3 regions of the Glutamicibacter sp. ZJUTW genome follow, and region 1 is predicted to be linked to each of the others. Evidence: riboswitches for the same ligand, from Rfam matches in the RefSeq annotation. Region 1 holds a riboswitch; each other region holds the start of a gene.
The links. Region 1 has a riboswitch for S-adenosylmethionine ahead of F0M17_RS03595 (O-acetylhomoserine aminocarboxypropyltransferase/cysteine synthase family protein). Riboswitches for the same ligand answer to the same signal wherever they lie in the genome.

Region 1 (2,256 bases):
TCAGGTAACTCGATATAACTATGGATTCATATAGACTCAAACTATGGTTCAGGTTTCGAATGGATTGACGCTCCAGCAGCTGCGCTACTTTGTGGCGGTCGCCGCCGAGGGGTCCATCTCCGCTGCCGCCGACCTGCTCTACGTCGCCCAGCCCAGCATGTCCGCGGCGATGAAGGAGCTCGAATCCCGGGTGGGGCGCACCTTGCTGATGCGCTCGGCCAGGGGCATTGCCCTGACCAGCGACGGCGCCGAATTCCTCGGCTACGCCCGCCAGGTCCTAGAGCAAGTGGAACTGCTGGAGCACCGCTACCTCGGCCGGCCGGCGGCAAGACGACTGCTGGGTGTCTCAACCCAGCACTACTCCTTTGCGGTGGATGCCTTTGTCCGGATGGTCCAGGCCAGCGGGGCCGAGGAGTACCAGTTTTCGCTCCGCGAGACGCGCACCGAGGAAATCATCGAGGACGTGCGAACCCTGCGCAGCGATATCGGGATCCTCTACCGCAACGACTTCAACCGGAAAGTCATCGACAAGCTGCTGCGCGAATCCCGCCTGGTGTTCCACCCGCTGTTCCTCGCCGACCCGCATATCTTCGTATCGCGCAGCAACCCGCTGGCCACCCATGACCAGGTCACCCTCGAAGACCTCGAAGACCTGCCCCGGCTGACCTTCGACCAGGGCGCGAACAACTCGTTCTACTTCGCCGAGGAAGTGCTCTCCACGCGCTCCAGTCAGCGGGAAATCCAGGTCTCGGACCGTGCGACCATCTTCAACCTGATGATCGGCCTGGGCGGGTACACGATCTCCACCGGCATCATCAGCGACGAGCTGGATCCATCCATCGTTGCCATCCCGCTGGACATCGACGAGCGCATCGAGATCGGCTGGATCGATCACGCCGCGATCCCGCTCACCGACCAGGCTCAGCGCTACCTGCAAGAAGTCCGCGCAGTGGTGGCCAGCTTCGGGGTGGAAGTGCTCGGCTGAGCCGCCAACAGCGTAACTCTCGGTCATCGAGTGCTGCTCCATCGTCATAAACTTCCGGAAAAACCGTGAAAGTCTCGGGGTTTTTCTCATTTCGGTGCGTCATAAAGTGGCGCTAGCCACCGCGTCATCATGACAAGTGCACGACATATGAAGCTTGGCGGCCTTGTATGAAGCCGGCCGCCCGATAGCGCTTGCACCCCTCGCAGCCCATGGCCAACCATGGAAGAACAACAAACCATCAAGAGCGACTAAGAGATCTGGCTCGTTGACGTCGCAGCAACCATCGGGAAACCGAAAGGTGCTAATGCCAGGAACGATGGAGCAGTTCCGAACGCGCTTTCGCGCTGTGCTTCGTGCCTTTGCACGATGCCTAATCGGTGCACTCCCTCGCAGAGAATCGAGGAGGAGCTATGAGCCAAGGAACCGACGCGGTCCACGCAGGATACCGCCCGAGCGGAGACTTCCGCCCGATGCTGCCGCCACTGCACAATTCCGCAGCCTACCAATTCCAGTCGCATGCCGAAGCGATCGAGAAGTTCGCGCTGCGCCAGGCCGGCTTCACCTACTCGCGCACCGGCAATCCCACCGTCTCGATCCTCGAGCAGCGCGTGGCCGCGCTGGAAGGCGGGGCCCAGGCGGTAGCCACCGCCACCGGCCAGTCCGCGGTGGCGTTGTCCTTGCTGGCGCTGACCCAGGGACCCAAGCACATCGTGGCTTCCTCTTCGCTCTACGGCGGCACCGTGGACCTGTTCACCGACACCTTCGCGGACTTCGGGATCCGCGTCAGCTTTGTCGACCAGGCCGATCCTTTGGCTTGGGCTGCGGCCATCGAGGAAGACACCCGCGCGTTCTTCCTGGAGTCCGTCTCCAACCCGCTGTGTACCGTGGCCGATATCCCGGCCATTGCGGCCATCGCGCACGAGCGCAACATCCCGGTGGTGGTGGACAACACCCTGGCCACCCCGCTGAATGTGCGCCCGCTGGAACTCGGCGCGGACATCGTGGTGCACTCGGCCACCAAGGGGCTGGCCGGGCACGGCTCGGTGCTTGGCGGGGTAGTTGTGGACTCGGGAACCTTCGACTTCTCCGATTCCTCTCGCTGGCCGCAAATCGCCGCCCCGCGCGAGCGGCTGAATGGCACTTCGCTGCTCGAACGCCACGGGCCGGCGGCCTACGCGATGCTGGTTCGTTCCAAGTTCCTGCACGATCTGGGCCCGACCCTCGCACCGGCCAGCGCCCAGGGCATCCTTGCAGGCATCGAGACCCTGCCG
Region 2 (2,256 bases), 500 kb from region 1:
TGCGCAGGCGGAACCGTCATAAGTTGGCGCTTCGAACTGCGCGGCGGAACCGGCGGCAGCCTCCTGCGAAGCGGCCAGTGCCTGGTCCAGATCCCAGAGGATGTCCTCGACGTCTTCAAGGCCCACGGACAAGCGGATCAAGTCTTCCGGCACGCCAGCGGAGACCAGCTGCTCGGCGCTCAGCTGCTGGTGCGTGGTGGAGGCGGGGTGCAGCACCAGGGTGCGGGCATCGCCGATGTTGGCCAGGTGGCTGGCCAGTTGCAGCGCCTCGATGAACTTGGCACCGGCTTCGCGTCCGCCCTTCACGCCGAAGCTGAAGACCGAGCCGACGCCCAGGGGCAGCAGCTTCTTGGCCTGCTCGTGCTGCGGGTGGGAATCCAGGCCTGCGTAGTTCACGTAGGTGACGCGCTCATCGGATTCCAGCCAGGCGGCGACCTGCTTGGCGTTGGACAGGTGGTTGTCCATGCGCTGCGGCAGGGTCTCCAGGCCCTGCAGCAGCTGGAATGCCGACTGGGCCGGCAGCGACGGACCAAAGTCGCGCAGCTGCTCGCTGCGCAGCTTGGTCAAGAAGCCGTATTCGCCGAAGTTGTCCCACCAGGAGACGTTGCCGTAGCTGGCTACCGGCTCGGTCATGGTGGGGAACTTGCCGTTGCCCCAGTTGAACTTGCCCGACTCGATGACCACGCCGCCCAGGGTGGTGCCGTGCCCGCCGATGAACTTGGTGGCCGAGTGGATCACGATGTCCGCGCCGTGCTCGATGGGGCGAAGGATGTATGGGGGAGTGAGCGTCGAGTCCACTACCAGCGGGATGTTGTGGCGGTGCGCCACCTCGGCCAGGCCCTTCAGATCGGCGATGTCGCCGGACGGGTTGGCCACCACCTCGGTGTAGACGGCCTTGGTGTTCTCCTGGATTGCGGCTTCGAAGTCCGCGGGATCGTTGGAGTCGATAAAGGTGGTGTCCACGCCGAAGCGGCGCAGCGAGACATCCAGCTGGGTGATGGTGCCGCCGTAGAGCTTCGAGGAGGCGACAATGTGGTCGCCGGCTTGGGTCAGCGCCGCGAAGGTGACGAATTCCGCGGCCATGCCCGAGCCGGTGGCTACCGCGCCGATGCCGCCTTCCAGCGAAGCCATGCGCTCTTCGAAGGCCGCCACGGTCGGGTTGCCGATGCGTGAGTAGATGTTGCCGTACTTCTGCAGGGCAAAGAGGTTGGCCGCATCGTCAGCGTCCTTGAACACGAACGACGTGGTCTGGTAGATGGGCACTGCGCGTGAGCCATGCTCGGCATCGGGGGTGCCTCCGGCATGCAGGGCGCGGGTGCGGAATCCAAACTTGTGATCTGCCATGGTGGCTTACGACTCCTTGTCGATTGGGGTTTCGCGTGCACCGCAGGGCGGGCCGCGATCGAGGCAGGAATCCCGGAATCAATGTCGCTTCCTGCCGTTCTCCAACGGGTAAGCGGCTGCATCGTTTCTGGCGGTAGCACCGTAACCACCGGATGTGGCAGGTTGCTGCGGCGTCATCGAACCAGATCTCTCAGCCGCTCGGGATGGTGTAATAATCTTCGCAACATGACCGTTCGTGACCCAACTATGAGTCGTAACGTTGCGTATCGGGCCTGTGATCGGAGATTCTTCGACATCTATGGCACCGGTAGGCTGGAGTCATGGATACTTCGCTGGCACTGGTTCGACACGGGCAGACCGATTGGAACCTTGCAGGCCGACTGCAGGGGCAAACCGACATCCCGCTGAACGAAACCGGACGCGAGCAAGCTCGCGAAGTCGGGCGCAAGCTCATCGGCCAAGACTTTTCGCTCATTCTGGCATCCCCTTTGGCGCGTGCCCGGGAAACTGCCGTGCTGATTGCCCAGCAGATCGGGGCAGAAACGGGCAACGCAGTTCCGGAACTCATTGAACGCGGTTTCGGCCCGCTGGAGGGCCGGATCATGGCGGAGGTCAGCGACGAGGAATCGGCTGCCGCCGCAGACCAGATTGAGCCGCGTGCGCACATCTTGATCCGCGCGGTGCCAGCGCTGCTGGGCCTAGCCAGCAAGCATGCCGGACGCAAGATCATGATTGTGAGCCATGGGGCCACCATGCGCACCATTCGCGACGCCTTGGCAGGAACCAGACAAGCCCAAGGCGTGGAGAATGGCGAAACTATCGACGTGGATTTGGCCCGGCTTGAGCAGCTCGCCGGTGAATCCGACTTGGTGGCATTCTAGGAATCCGTGCGGCAGCGGGGTGAATGAAAAA
Region 3 (2,256 bases), 210 kb from region 1:
GCAGCAGCTGCACGCGTGCCTTGAGGATGTAGGCCAGATTCGCGCCGAGGATGCCGTTGACGCCCAGGTCGCGGGCGAAGACCAGGCCGTTGTAGGACTCGTCCGGGGTGTTGAATCCCGGGAAGCGTTCGGCGTCCTTGGCGAAGTCGAAGTTGCCCGAGTCCACGATGACCCCGGCGATGGCATTGCCGTGGCCGCCAAGGAACTTGGTGGCCGAATGGATCACGATATCGGCGCCCCACTCGATGGGGCGGATCAGGTATGGCGTGGCCAGGGTGTTGTCCACCAGCAGCGGCACGCCGGCTTCGTGGGCGATCTCCGAGATGCCCTCGATATCCAGCACGTCCTGCCGAGGATTGGAGATGCTTTCGCCGAAGAAGGCCTTGGTGTTCGGGCGCACCGCGGCACGCCATTCGTCCAGGTTGTCCGGGTCGGAGACGAAGCTGACTTCGATGCCCAAGCGCTTGAGCGTGTGCTTGAGCAGGTTCTGGGTTCCGCCGTACAGGCTCGGGCTGGCTACCAGATGGTCGCCGGCTTCGGCCAGGTTCAGGATGGCGAAGGTGGTGGCGGCCTGTCCCGAGGACAGCAGCAGCGCGCCAACGCCGCCTTCCAGATCAGCGATGCGGGTTTCCACGGCGTCGGTGGTCGGGTTGCCGATACGGGTGTAGATCGGTTCCAGTTCCTGCAACGCGAAACGGGCAGCGGCACTCTCGGCGCTCGGGAAGACAAAGGAAGTGGTTTGGAAAATCGGGAGAGCTCGCGCTCCGGTCGTCGGATCCGGGGTCTGGCCGGAATGGATCTGACGGGTTTCAAATGACCAGTTGTTGCTCATGGTTTCCTCCAAATAGCGTTTCATGACTATGGGGGTACGCCGCTGAAAAGACACCGACAGGAAGCACCGTATCGAAACGACTTCCAGGGGGTAACCCGCGCTTGTCCTTGATGCCTTGTGCATTCAAGGGCCAGGTCTTCACCCGGGGCACCCCACCGCGGTTGGAGGGTTGCCGCCCAGTAAGCCGGGGCTTGTTACTGGAACTCATGACCTGCTATCAGTTTGCCCGAAAACCGAAGATCTTTGCAACGCAGTGGACCAGGATTGGACTCAATCGGTCATATTTCGCGAATTCCGCAGATTTTCCGCAGAGTATTCGATAACATCAGCGCACTTAGGGGAGCCTAAGTAGAGACTCGCATCACATGTTGCCATGATGGGCACATGATGAGGCTAGATCACGTAAGTTATGCATGCGGCCCGGACGGGCTGCTGCCAACCGCTGAAAGAATCTCCGAGTCCCTGGGACTGGAATTCGTCAAGGGCGGCGTGCATCCACGATTCGGAACACGCAATGTCATCTTCCCGCTCAAGCATGGCCAGTACCTGGAAGTGGTTGAAGTCCTGAACCACCCGGCCAGCGACAAGGCTCCCTTCGGCCAGGCCGTGCGCGCCCGCTCGGAGCTCGGCGGCGGATGGATGGGATGGTGCGTCTCCGTGGAGGATCTATCCAGTGCCGAAGACCGCTTGGGCCGCAAGTCCGTGCCGGGGAACCGCAAGTTCCCGGATGGCCGCGAACTTACCTGGCAGCAAATCGGCATCAAGGGCCTGATCGCTGATCCGCAGGTCCCGTACCTGATTTCCTGGGATGAAGGCTCCGAGCCGTTGCATCCGTCCAAGGCGCTGGAGCCTGTCGGCGAGATCAGCCAGATCTCCATCGCCGGCTCACGCGATCGGGTGCTGGATTGGCTGGGCCAGCCGCAGAACGTCAATTTGGGCGCCGTCACCATGCAATATGAAGCGCCGAATGGCACTCCGGGCATCATGTCGGTAACCTTTGAAACCGAGTCCGGCACCGTGGTGCTGTAGGAAACTCGGAAACGAACGCAGGTAGGCGGGGACAATGGCGTCCCCACCTACCTTTTTCGTTAATGGCGTTTCAGTCGCTGGCGCAGGCCTTCGGGCACTACTGGCCGATTCCGATGGCAGGCCCAATCAGCGCGTAGCCGACGAAGCCGATAGCATCGAGCAGGAAGTGCGCGATGACCAGCGGCATCACCCGGCCGTACTTCTGGTACACCCAGCCGAAGACGATGCCCATGAGCATATTGCCGATCATCGGCCCCACGCCCTGGTAGAGGTGGTAGCTGCCGCGGAGCACTGCAGAACCGATAATGGTGCTCCACAGTCCCAGCTTCAGCTTCTTGGCATAGGTGAACAGGAAGCCGAGCATCAGCATTTCTTCGAGCACTGCATGGCGTACA

Region 2: linked by a shared signal. The riboswitch ahead of F0M17_RS01230 (O-acetylhomoserine aminocarboxypropyltransferase/cysteine synthase family protein) and the one ahead of F0M17_RS03595 (O-acetylhomoserine aminocarboxypropyltransferase/cysteine synthase family protein) in region 1 are both predicted to bind S-adenosylmethionine.
Region 3: linked by a shared signal. The riboswitch ahead of F0M17_RS04525 (bifunctional o-acetylhomoserine/o-acetylserine sulfhydrylase) and the one ahead of F0M17_RS03595 (O-acetylhomoserine aminocarboxypropyltransferase/cysteine synthase family protein) in region 1 are both predicted to bind S-adenosylmethionine.

Annotation. Positions count from the first base shown of each region.
Region 1 is NZ_CP043624.1:749,449-751,704, forward strand. Features, by position in the region: gene F0M17_RS03590 (LysR family transcriptional regulator) at 44-985, shown strand; SAM riboswitch class I at 1,218-1,308, shown strand; gene F0M17_RS03595 (O-acetylhomoserine aminocarboxypropyltransferase/cysteine synthase family protein) at 1,396-2,256, shown strand, end outside.
Region 2 is NZ_CP043624.1:249,417-251,672, forward strand. Features, by position in the region: gene F0M17_RS01230 (O-acetylhomoserine aminocarboxypropyltransferase/cysteine synthase family protein) at 1-1,344, opposite strand, end outside; SAM riboswitch class I at 1,443-1,554, opposite strand; gene F0M17_RS01235 (histidine phosphatase family protein) at 1,665-2,225, shown strand.
Region 3 is NZ_CP043624.1:960,051-962,306, reverse strand. Features, by position in the region: gene F0M17_RS04525 (bifunctional o-acetylhomoserine/o-acetylserine sulfhydrylase) at 1-832, opposite strand, end outside; SAM riboswitch class IV at 925-1,044, opposite strand; gene F0M17_RS04520 (VOC family protein) at 1,217-1,861, shown strand; gene F0M17_RS04515 (CPBP family intramembrane glutamic endopeptidase) at 1,959-2,256, opposite strand, start outside.